DNA from 3 places in the Halalkalibacillus sediminis genome. Region 1 is predicted to be linked to each of the others. Evidence: riboswitches for the same ligand, from Rfam matches in the RefSeq annotation. Region 1 holds a riboswitch; each other region holds the start of a gene.
What was found. Region 1 has a riboswitch for cyclic di-GMP ahead of CEY16_RS11075 (DUF192 domain-containing protein). Riboswitches for the same ligand answer to the same signal wherever they lie in the genome.
Positions count from the first base shown of each region.

Region 1 (4,219 bases):
AAGTCATTTTATCTATAGAATTAAATATCCGATGAAGACTCCTACTGCTCCGAATAGTAATGCGAATCCGATATTCCAAGCTGTCAGCTGATACGGATTACGTTTAAAGTATTGGTTAAGCATCGTAATTGGCACATTGAATGTTCCAGTCATATCATTTGCTACGACCGAAATAATCATCACCACCGAAACACTAAGCGGATTGATCGTATCTAGAAAAGGGGTGACGAAAATTCCTTGAAGACTCAATGTCACCAAAGGGTGAAAACCGAAAAACGCTAGAATCATTGAGCTGAACATCAAGACGATCAACAGGATTAATGGAGATTCCTCCATCCAAGCAATTGAATCGAAGACACCTTCAAAGATCCCGGTAACCTCCACGATTTCGTTAAAAACCCCAACTGGAACCAATAACATGACGAAATTCTGCATCGTCCAAATGTGATCTCCCCACACTTCCTGGTTGTAACGGATGAATGTACGAAGCTTATTGATCATAATCGACCAAAAGATCGTGTAAGGGACAATGATTAGAACAATCGCTTCAAAAAATTCGAGCCCAATTATGAAATGAACTGCAGAAGCGGTACCAATGAAGAAGATCAGAAAAGCTCCTAAATGTGACAGCTTTCTCATGTTTTCTGAGGCCTGACTTGTACTCGAACTTTCAGAAGTGAGTTCATGCTTTCGATATTTAAAGTATCCCAATGCTAATTCAGATAGGACCATTATAAGAGAAAAGACAAATAGAATCGGTAACAGATGTAAATAGGATGCTCCTGTAATTGCAACTACTAAAGCGATATATACTTCGATAGGACTCCAAACATTCGCTGCAGCAAAAGGTCTTAAAATACCTCTAGTAGCGAATTGATGGGTGATTTTGTCATTGAAGATAGCTGTTTTGGCTTGAATAAATCGATAAACTAAAGGTATTGTCGATAGAAAGATGAAGATCGTCAGGACATAACTCGTTAAGTAGGATTTGACGTAAAACTTTCCTAAGTTTGGTGTATTAGATTTAAGTACATCATACATGGATTGGTCGTACTTTCCGACAATCATGAAGTGATTGATGAAAGGAATCAAGTATAAAAGTGACAACAATAGACCCATCGAAGTGAAATAGTAAACCAGCTCTGCATACTCCAATTCGAATATAAAAAACAGAAGGAATGAGATGATCGTAAAAATGATTCCAATCATTTGGTATGTTCTAGTAGCCCCTTTAAACGAAATTAGCAGGGCAAGCATCCCGACGACGCCTTGGGTAAATAACAATATCTCAGAATCTATAAAAAGAAGGAGGATATAAATGAGTACAAACCCAGTGTAAGTATGAAACTGTAACCTTTTCATCTGATCCCCTCCTTATATCCACTACCATCCTATCAAACGAATGATTCAACTCCAATGGTTTAGAATATCCATTGTTATAGTTCAATTGAATGTCCTTAAGCTGTGATTTTTGCAAAAATCACATTCAATTGAACTATTTTCAAAAAAAACCTCAAAAAATATGATTTTTTTTCGAATATTAAAAAAGTAATCTTATAAAACTATATAGTTTCCATTTTTTTCAATTAATCAGAAGAAAAGTTTACCTGTTAATCAATTTAATCCTACTATTAAACTAGGACTTGTAGATATATGGATGTTTGTATATCTAAAGATATAAATAATTGGTAAGTTTGACCGATTCCTAGTATGGTAGTAATGGTTTATTCTAGCAATAAGATTTAGTCAAGCAAACTGAATAGTTGCTGCATCTCGATAATGGCAAAACTGGTGAAAACCAGTGACGCAAAGCTACAGGGGCTTCTGTGCATCACGCACAATGCCAGCCAGTTACCGAAGGAACAGGGATCTATGCAAACAAAGCGAAAACCTCCCATCTAAGAGCCAGTGGAAGTGTATTTCGTGGACTTTTCATAGACAATAACCCCGCCTATCGGTAATGGCGGGGTTATTTTTATATCCAGGAGGTGAAATTCTTACGTGAAAATCGTTAACCTGAGTAACAATCAAGTTGTTGGTGACAATGTCCAACAAGCCTACACCTTTTTCAAGAGGTTGAAAGGGCTCATGTATACAAAAGAATTACCATCAGGGAACGGTTTACACATTAAACCCTGCCAGTCGGTGCATTCCTATTTCATGCGGTATCCCATTGACGTCATTTACATTAACAAATCACAAGAAGTGGTTGCCTTAGACATTGGGCTATTGCCGAATAAAATCGGGAAGCGACGAAAAGATGCTGAATCAGTGATCGAAGTAACTGCTGGAACTATCGTGGATACGGACACGGCGATCGGTCACCAACTAAACATTATATTTTAAGGGAGAGATTAAAGTTATGAAACAATTTTTTGAGAACTTTTTAAGAGAAGAAGATGGACAAGGTATGGCTGAGTACGCGTTGATTTTAGGAGTTTTAGCAGTTGGAGTTGTAGCAGTATTGATTACGTTTGGAGATGCAATTATTGATGCGTTTAATGATGTGATTGCTAAATTCGATGAAACACCAACTGGAACAGATTCTACAACAGGATAATAATTTTTACCCCCTAATTAATAAATAGATTTGGAAAGGAGGAGAACCATGACGTTGATTAATTTGCTCTTATTTATTGTGTTACTTATCTGTGTCGTGACAGACGTGAAAAATCGAAAAATCTACAATAACGTATTACTACCAGCTTTAGTTTTGGCTCTCCTCCTTAATCCAATCAGTTTTGGTCTAGAAGGATTGATGAATGCTTTTCTAGGTTTGCTTTTAGGTTTCGGAATTCTATTGATTCCATATCTGATGGGTGGAATGGGTGCTGGAGATGTGAAGTTATTAGCGGTGATCGGTGCGATTAAAGGACCGGCTTTTGTTTTTGCTACGGCGGTTTATATGGCATTGATCGGAGCGGTGATCGGTTTAGCGATCTTGCTGTTCAGAGGTGGGTTTTTCAACCGTATGAAATCTTTCTTTCGTGCTCTATTCAACATGAGATATGGAATGAATCTTGATCTTCCAGAGAAACAATCGTTTCAGAAAACGTTCCCCTACGGTGTAGCGATCGTTGGCGGAGCGGTTGTTTCGTTTTTCTTTGGCGGAGTGGTGATTTAGATGAGGCTTCGCCGTGACCAGAAGGGACAATCGATTGTTGAGTTTTCGTTGATCATACCTTTATTAATGATTATTTTAGTAGGAGTATTCGATGTTGGACGGATGATGTATTCCTATACTGGTTTGCACTTCACTGCTCAAGAAACCGTTCGTCTAGGTGGTTTCGGTTATCAGGACAGTGAAATTGTGGAATTTGCTCACAACAATTTTCAAACGGGTGATTCGGATAAGCTTGAAGTGTCGGTTTCTCCAGATGATGCAAGCCGAAAGTCAGGAGAGTATGTAACGGTCACCTTGACTTACCCAGTAGAACCATTCACCCCTTTTGCTAAACAAATATTCGACGGTGCGGTCCAGCTCACTGCTGATTCAACGATTCGAGTAGAGTGAAGGAGAGTATAAGTGATGAATTTCAAGTCTTTCTTTAAAAATGAAAGAGGGCACGCAGCGGTGATCGTCACATTTTCTTTTACAGCTCTCTTGGCGATGACAGGCTTAGTAGTGGATGGTGGCATGCTGTACATGACAAAGACACATTTGCAAAAAACCGCCAATGCAAGTGTGTTGTCGGGGGCGCAAGAACTGACAGCTGACGATGAACTGACTGTAAGGCAAATAGTCGATGAAACCCTGGGTCACCATGAAGAGTTAGATTCGTTCTCAGGTATTATCATTAATTTGGACGAAAAAGTGACATTGGAGCTACAGAAACCAGTTAACACAGTATTCATGAAATTATTCGGTATCGATTCGATTGATGTGGAGGCGCGAGCCACTGCCAGTTTAGGAAAGATGGGAAGAGCGATTGGAGCTGCACCCTTGGGAATCGATGAATCCGTTCAACTTAATTACGGAGAAGAATACTCATTGAAAGTCGATGCTGGCGATTCAGATACAGGAAACTTCGGGGTCCTCGCTTTGGATGGTCCAGGGGCTCAAACTTATGAGCAGACGTTGCTATGGGGATCAGATTATGAACTTACTGTGGGAGATGTACTTGATACACAGACGGGTAATATCGCAGGTAAAACGAGAAGTTCTGTGGAAGAGTTGGTAAACAGTTGTGAAAACATGTACGAACGGGATTGTAGACGC
Region 1 is NZ_PJNH01000003.1:270,857-275,075, reverse strand. It holds gene CEY16_RS11080 (hypothetical protein) at 13-1,362, opposite strand; cyclic di-GMP riboswitch class I at 1,772-1,859, shown strand; gene CEY16_RS11075 (DUF192 domain-containing protein) at 2,002-2,346, shown strand; gene CEY16_RS11070 (Flp family type IVb pilin) at 2,363-2,560, shown strand; gene CEY16_RS11065 (A24 family peptidase) at 2,609-3,124, shown strand; gene CEY16_RS11060 (TadE/TadG family type IV pilus assembly protein) at 3,125-3,514, shown strand; gene CEY16_RS11055 (pilus assembly protein TadG-related protein) at 3,530-4,219, shown strand, end outside.

Region 2 (4,219 bases), on a different contig from region 1:
ATAACGTTTTAAAAATCCGTCATATCAACCGTTAAAGGCATCGTCCAATTAAACGGTTACTTGGCGGATTTTTTTTTGCTGTCGATTGTTGGACGTTAAGCCGCAGGACAACCGAATAGAAAGCTGTTGAACTTCAATTAAGCGAATTTTTAAGGAGGAAACGGTTATGGCCCCAAATTTCATACGAACAAGAAGAAAGAAGGTCACAATACAGGCTTCTATTTCAGAAGTTGTAGTACATATAAGACTGAGAAAATAAATACGAAATAAGGTACTGCTTATTAAAAAAAAGAAAGCTCTCAAAATGAGAGCTAAGACTATACTAAAATAAACCTGCTTCTACTGCAGCATCAAAACTATCTCTTGCAAAATCAAATGGATTATCAATTTTTTCCCAGTGTATATACATTAACCTTGGCTCATCAAATAGCCAATGGTTATGGAGAGCTGTAACCATTATGCCTCTCCACCGGAGAGCTGAAATAAAAGGATTAATTTCTTCTTGGAGAATTACTGTTTCACCCAAGTTAAGTGTTCGCCCACCTACTGAATTTTCAAATGATAATGCAAATGGTAAAGCTAATGGAGATCTTGTTCTTCTGTTCAAGATTGATGCTTCTATGTTTCTTAGTCTAGAAACAACACATACTCCATCTGAAACTTGAGGAGTACCACCAATAATTCTAGCTAATCTATCACAACTTGATGACATTATTTTTCACCTCCTTACACTATCAAGGTATGTAGGGAGAAATATGTTGTATAGGTGGTCATTCAACGTCAATAAAATAGAGAAAAAATAGTCATCATTTAAATAATGCACATCACGATATAATGCGATGTAGATTAGAAGTTAATCATTTGAATGTTGCCAAAACATCGAACTTTGAAGTCTAGTAGGTGGTTTATAAAATGGGGAGTGTAAAGATAAATTAATCGCCAGAGCTTCAGCTCTGGCGATTAATTTACATATTCAAATACTATCCAATCCTTTACTTTTTTAAGTTTTAACTCCGGCTTGAGCTTTGTTAACGTGAAACTGTCCAAATAGGTAAGCAAAGGATATTTTGTGTAAGTAGCTTCAAAATTATAAAATTAATAAACACACATGATAGCTACATTTGATGATGAGATGACATCTCGTGACCAGGGTTATAGCCTTGTTGCATCAAATATTGTTCGAGTCGCATTACAGCATTAAAATGTCTTTGGTAATAGCTCATGTGTTTCTGAGGTTCCACATATTCATACCTTTTTGTTAGTAATCCATACAAACTAGCTTCACTCAATAAATCTTTTGCTCTTTGATCTAAACGCATGAAATTCCTCCTGAGTTTTTAACGTCAGTTTAGGTTCCTAATTTCTTGATGTATGGGCGAATGACTAAAAAAGCAAAAAATAAAAGCCAGATTTTTACTGGCTTAGTCGATCAACACTTTATCTAATTTTCGAGTGAGGTCTTCAAAGTATGGTTTTTCTATAAAGTCTTTTGCTCCTAAATCCAAACATCGCTGGATGATATGAGGTTGGGCTAGAGAAGAACACATGATGACTTTAGCATCTGGAAATAGTCTTTTCATAAGTGACAACGTTTGAAATCCATCTAAATCATCCATAATGAGGTCCATAATTACTATATCCGGATGGTGCTTTTTATAGATAGGAAGAGCCTCTCTGCCATTTGAGGATTCAGCAATGACCTGATATCGATCCGTTTGTTCTAAGATTTGTTTCAACCACTGGCGAATAAACCATGAATCGTCAACCAACACAACAGTATAAATAGAAATCACCTTCCATCAAGAAAGGGACAAGTGATTGCAGCCCGGCTACCATAGAAGTCCTTAGGTCCGTGGCTTTGCGTCTCTTACTTTCGTAAGGTTTGCCCTTTAAGTTTTTAAAAAGCCAAGAGCAGGGCCCCTGGCAAGTACAGCTTTTACTAATTATATCATAGCGAGATTGCTCTGGTAGAACATTAGCAGTAGTTTAAATACTACAATTTAAATAATAATGAAGAAATCAAGAACAAATTGGTGTTATAAATTAATTACAACTATCAAGGTAAATGAATGTTTGAATATCATGATATAAAGAGAGAAGCCATTAATTGGAGGCACTCTTTTTTTCATTAAGATAACTTTGACTTAAAAGATTATGAACATTATTTTCCTTAAATATGCTGGAATAAAAATAAAAAGTCAGTTCAAGATAGAGAAGAGTGTATATTTTAAAATATTTAAGGAGATTGACCATGCAGCTGTCCCCTCACATTTATGACCTGGTCATTAGACCTAATTGGTTCAATGAAAGGTATATCCACCAGCAAATTAAAAAACACTGTGATTTTAAACAAAAGACTGTTTTAGACTTCGGGTCAGGAACGGGTGCGAACTGTATACTTGTTTCCCCTATAAATTATATAGGATTAGACACGGACCTAGATAGAATTGGTTATTCCAGAAAGAAGTATCCACAATATCAATTCAAACCATTACATGGGTATCAACTTCCGTTACCTAATAATTCAGTTGACATCATTATGATTGTGGCAGTATTGCATCATATACCAGTTGAGAAGATTGATCACTATATTACCGAGTTTCGTCGGGTGCTGAAAAATGAAAACAGTGAAGTGATCGTTTTAGAGCCTTGCTTACTTAATAAAAAATGTCTTAAAAATTGGGTAATGAAAAAACTCGACAAAGGGGAGTTCATTCAACATGAGGATTCCTACTTAGGTTATTTCAAAAGAGCAGGATTTAATGTGTTATCCATTAACAAATTTCCGAAAGGACTGTTTTACAATGAATTGCTCTTCAAAGCGCAATTAAAATAGTAGTTATATTTACAAAGTCATAGTATGAGAAGAGCTCTCCTTAATTGGAGAGCTCTTCTATGCATCTAAAACTTTCATTTATTGTTATGCTTGTCTATGGAGAAACAGACACTTTTATATGAAGTATTCTATCCGTGTTGTTTTGCAAACTGAATTCTCTAATTGTATAATAATGGTAACAGCGTCAAAGGAAGGACATAAAGAAATGTCAAACAAATAGAAGAGAGATTACACTTTAAACACAATAGAATTGTTGATATATCTTTTGATAGTCATAATTTTGTATTATGTACTTCAAATAAGGTTTCATGCAGTTGAAGTTTTCGTTTACCTATCACTAATACTAATCTGGGCTCTTAACGTACTCACCAGGAAAGAAAACCGTGAACGTTTGAGTAAGTAAAAGTATAAGTGGTTTATAAGAATGTGACTCAACTACACAAACCTGAATGCTAGACCTAAAAGGTCAGGCTTTCGAATCGCTCCTGGGACGCCATTAAATTTAAATTACCAACTCAAAAGCAAATGTGCTTTTGAGTTTTTTTGTTTTCTGACATGTAATTACATTATAAATGAACTATTTGGTAATTTGAGATCGAATTGTCGAAATTCGTCGCAAAAAACCTCCTCTTGAAATGTAATTGTAATATTATGATAACCTTTGTGAAACTTATTGATGGTAGACTTGCAATTAGGCTGAATTAAAAGTATTTTATAGATTATTAGATACATAGTGAAGGTAGGGATTGAATTGAAGCTTAAAAAAATGACGAGTGCAACCTTTTTATCAATTCTTATTGGAGGAGCACTGATTGGTACCTCTATTCACGCAGAAACTATTGATGACCTTGAAGATCGTAAGTCCAAAATTGCTGATGAACGCCAAGAGATCAAAAGCAATTTGTCCGAAGCAGAAAGTGAAATGGCAGATTTATTAATCGAGCTTGAAGAATTGAATCAAGAAATTGAACAACTAAGAGAAGCATCTGAAAAAAACCAAGAACAACTAGACGAGACAGAAGCTAAGATTGATATCACTCAAGAAGATATAGATGAGCTACAAGAAGAAATTGATATTATTGAAAAACGTATTGAACTTCGACTAGATATTTTAAAAGAACGTTTATCTTCCTACCAAAAGCAGGGTGGAAGCATTAATTATATGGAAGTTGTACTAGGTTCCAAAAATTTTGGTGAATTCATCAGCCGTACTGCTGCAGTGAATAAAATTATGGAATCTGATCGTCATTTGATGGAAAGCCATCAAGAAGATAAGCAAGAGGTTGAGGAAAAGCAATCAAAAGTGCAATCAAAACTTTCAGAGCTAGAGGAAATGAAAGTAGAGTTAGAGGGTATGATTACCTTGATTGCAGATCAAAAAGA
Region 2 is NZ_PJNH01000001.1:1,005,376-1,009,594, reverse strand. It holds gene CEY16_RS05345 (DUF1259 domain-containing protein) at 323-712, opposite strand; gene CEY16_RS05340 (hypothetical protein) at 1,116-1,319, opposite strand; gene CEY16_RS05335 (response regulator transcription factor) at 1,422-1,793, opposite strand; cyclic di-GMP riboswitch class I at 1,817-1,897, opposite strand; gene CEY16_RS05330 (class I SAM-dependent methyltransferase) at 2,252-2,836, shown strand; gene CEY16_RS05325 (C40 family peptidase) at 3,588-4,219, shown strand, end outside.
Region 2: linked by a shared signal. The riboswitch ahead of CEY16_RS05335 (response regulator transcription factor) and the one ahead of CEY16_RS11075 (DUF192 domain-containing protein) in region 1 are both predicted to bind cyclic di-GMP.

Region 3 (4,219 bases), on a different contig from region 1:
CAATGTTGGAGGATCCATCGACGAAAAGATCAGCCCCTTTAATTAAAAGACCGAAGCCGACTATTAATAGTAAGTAAGCCATAGTTGCTCTTCAAACTCCTTTTTAATATTAATTAATTTACATATACCCTGTTTTTTTGCATTTGAAAAGTAGGAGGGAAAGCAACTGGAAGGCTATTTGGTCAAAACTTATTTAGAACGAACAGGCTTCCTCACACTAAGCACAACTACCGTCATCAGGATAAGCGCCATTCCAAGAAGTTGAATGAGGGTCAAATGATCTCCAATAAGCAGAAAGCCAAACAAAGCAGCTGTTACCGGCTCGATCATGGCGACCATTGAAGCGGTGGTTGGGGCGATATACCGTATGCCAACCACGTACAACATAAACGAAATTCCAGCCCCAAGGATCCCCAATAAAAAAAACCAGCCTACGTCGTTTGATACTGCGACACTAGCAACTTCATCAATGTCCGCAATAATAAAAAGGACGAGACAAAATGAAAAGAATGCGATGGTTAAGATGGTTTGTGGCCTTCCGATCGAAGAGGCGTTTTTAAAACCGAATATAAATAACGCATAAGACAGACCAGCAGCAAGCCCGAAAATCACTCCTAGAAAACCGACTGATAATGATCCAGTATTGTAGGCCCCTGTAAGCATGATAATCCCCATAAGTACAACGAAGATGCATCCCCATTTAAACCAAGTCGAGCGTTCGATTCCTGATACAAAAGAGATGACAAGGACGAACACTGGTGCTGTGCACATCAAAGTTACAGCAACCGCCACGCTTGAGGCTTGAATAGCAAGGAAATAAAAAGTGAAATTCCCAGCGACACCAACACCAGCTAATAAGGCCCATACATATAAACGAGTAGAGGTGGTCCAGTTTTGTTTGAATCGTAAAAGAAACCATATGAAAAAACATACAAAGCCAACAACCCCTCGATAAAGGGAAATGACAATGGGATCCCAGCCCTTGTTCATTAAAATGTCCGCAATTCCTCCACTAACGCCCCAACAAATAGCTGCAAGAATAACCAAGCTTACACCTACTGATCTCAACCTATGCATGCCTCCTAAAAATAGGTGATGGTGCAGATCAAGCCCCTCTACTAGTAACTGAAACGGGCTTAATAATGGAAGCTCAAGACCAAAATCATCTTTTTTACATTCCTAATCAAACATATGTTTTTTTAGAAGGCATTAATGTTAATTCTTTTGTCTTTTCGAATATTAAACGAAATCCTCAGATTGAATATGGTTTGTCTATAAATTATTTATTTTGTAAGAAGCCTTACCTCAACTCTTTAATAAGTAAACAGAGAATTCAAAAACCCCATCTTTATGAGCCAAAGTAAGTTGATAAGATATACAATACATGGATTAGGTAAGTGCGGTTAAGATTTAGCTTTTCAAAGTATGAATTTCTTTCTCTTGTCAAAAGATATCTGTAAATCAGCGAAGGAGGAGATAGAAAATGAGCGGACGACCTAAAGGGCCAAAACAACAGGAAGAACCAAATTTACCAAAGAGTCCAAAACAGCCATACGGCAAACCGCTGCAAGGCTCGCACAAAGTAAAACAGCGAAATCATTCTCAGCAAAAACAGAAATCGGATCATGATATGTAGAGTTTTGAGAAAAAAAAGAGACTGATCCAAATTAAAAGCCTTAGACTGTATTATACAAACCCCGTACCACTTTAATGGTAATACGGGGTTTGTATTTAAGGCAGTTAATACGGAAAGGGTGGTCATATGATCCAAAATATAACTTGGGCTCTTGTAGACCTTTCCCCACGATAATTGAAGAATTATGCATAAAAATGTCAAAATGTAGGTTGACTTTAGTCACAAAGTTATATAACATTTGGGTGTAATTCGTTTTATAGGAATTATTTTCTAGGTTTTTATAACCACAATTTTATATGTATGGGCAAACTCGTTGAAAGGCGGGGACGCAAAGCCTCAGGTCTAAAGCAAGACAAAGGTGCTACGACGGCTGGGTTGCAAAAAAAGTAAGATAAGTGTGCATTCCAAACCGCAAGTTTAATTTGGTATGCACATTTTTTGTGCGGTCAACTAAGGCTTTCCCCTTTCAACGTCACAGCCCCCACCACGAAGTTACAACTTGTCAGTAATTTATATAGGGGGAAAGCTTTTATGCTGAAAAAAGCTTATAGAAAGACGAGAAGAGTATTAATTAGCTTGATTGTTATTTTGCTTGTGTTTACTAGCACACCAATTTATCCGCAAAATGCTACTAACAATCTTAATGCTGAAAAAGGGGAGCTGAATCCGGCTGATTTGATGAATCCTGGAGGAATTATGGATTTCATGCCGGAAATCGGACAAGATCCAGCACCTTTACCACAACCAACACAGAATATTGGACCTACACTACCACCTGCGATGCAAGGGGATATGACTCCAACCGTCGCTCCTAATCACCGAGAAAGTAACCCTACCTCAGAAGATATCCCAACCCAGAAATTCGAAAACCCTGTCAACTTAGCAACAGGAAAACTAGACTTACAAGCTACTGATCTAGAACTTTCAGGAATCGGAGCAGACTATATTTTCGAACGTTCATACATGAAAGATTTAGATGAAGAAACTGCTTTGGGCTTAGGATGGATGCCTAATATTGAATCTGAATTAAGACTTTACGCTGAATTTCACATAGCTGAAACACGCCCTGACGGAAGTGTGCATTCATATAACTTTGTTATGGATGGTGAAGAAGCGGCGGTCACAAGCTATGATGATGACCCGTTAATCAACTATAAACTTCACAAAGGTTATTATGAAGAATTAGAAGACGGAACTAAGCTCACACGTATTAGTAAAGATGATGATCAATATGTTGTGACAAAGAAAGACGGATCAAAGGTTACATATAATGGCTACTACGCTCCATGGCGCGATCCGAACAGTCCAAATTATGAGCCGCCAGAAGACCATGAGTACGATTTCGATCCTAGAAAAGGTAAAATGATTCGTCAGGAAGATCGCTATGGAAATGCATTTGAGTATGACTATACGAAAACTGGTAAGCTAAAACAAATTACTGATACAACAGGACGTACTATCACATTTAATTGGAATGGAAAATTAATAGATTCGATCGAGGACCCATTCGGTAGAACCGTTCAATTCAAATATGATAATCAAAATCGTTTAGAAAAAATTACTCGTGCTGACGGATCCACTTTAGCATACACTTATGATTCGAATAACCACGTCACTTCTATTACAAAAGACGGTGAAACTACTAACTTTAGTTACAATTCAAACGAGCAAATTACAAGTGTTGAAATGTATGGAGATGTCTACTATCGCATGTCTTACACTAACAACACGACGACAGTTACCGACATTGATAATAATAAATGGACCTATGAGCACAATGATGGTCAAATCACACGTACAGAAAATCCGTTAGGGGAAGTTACTACAAATACCTATGATGACGACAATAATGTAAAAAGTATTACATCACCTCAGGGAACGATTTCTTACGCTTACGATGACCACGGCAACCGTACGAAGAAAGTTAATTTAGCTGGCGGTGTGACGGAAACCAAATACCATGATCAATGGGAGCAGCCAACTAAAATTATTGATCCTTTAAAAGGTGTTACGAAATTTGAGTACGATGAACAAGGGAATTTAGAAAAACGTATTGACCCAGAAGGCGTATACGTTGAGTTCGAGTACGATGAACGTGGTCAAATGACTCATATGACAGATGTTAAAGGCAATACAACGGAAATGGTCTATAACGACCAGGGATTTGTGGAAGAAGTCATAGACCCTCACGGCAAAAAAACGTTGTACGAACACGATGATTTAGGTCGAATTACAAAAGAAACACTGCCAAATGGCTCGACAACTAATTATTCATATGACGCAAGAGGCAATGTCTTAACTGAAGATAAAGGAAATGGCGTTGTTACTTCGTACACGTACGATTACCAAGGTCGCATTAAAACAATCAAAGACCCAATTAACCGTACCACTACCTATGATTATGACGGTAAAGGTCAAGTTGAAAAAATCACTGACGCTGCAGGCGTGACCCGTTACACATACAATAAACTTGGTCATATTAAAACGATCGAAAACCCACAAGGGGAAATCACAACTTTTACAAGGGATGTCTTGGGTCGCCCGACTCATATTGATCGTTCAACTGAGACAGCGGACTATCTT
Region 3 is NZ_PJNH01000006.1:7,469-11,687, reverse strand. It holds gene CEY16_RS14835 (calcium/sodium antiporter) at 1-82, opposite strand, end outside; gene CEY16_RS14830 (DMT family transporter) at 190-1,068, opposite strand; gene CEY16_RS14825 (small acid-soluble spore protein P) at 1,484-1,636, shown strand; cyclic di-GMP riboswitch class I at 1,930-2,019, shown strand; gene CEY16_RS14820 (DUF2515 family protein) at 2,168-4,219, shown strand, end outside.
Region 3: linked by a shared signal. The riboswitch ahead of CEY16_RS14820 (DUF2515 family protein) and the one ahead of CEY16_RS11075 (DUF192 domain-containing protein) in region 1 are both predicted to bind cyclic di-GMP.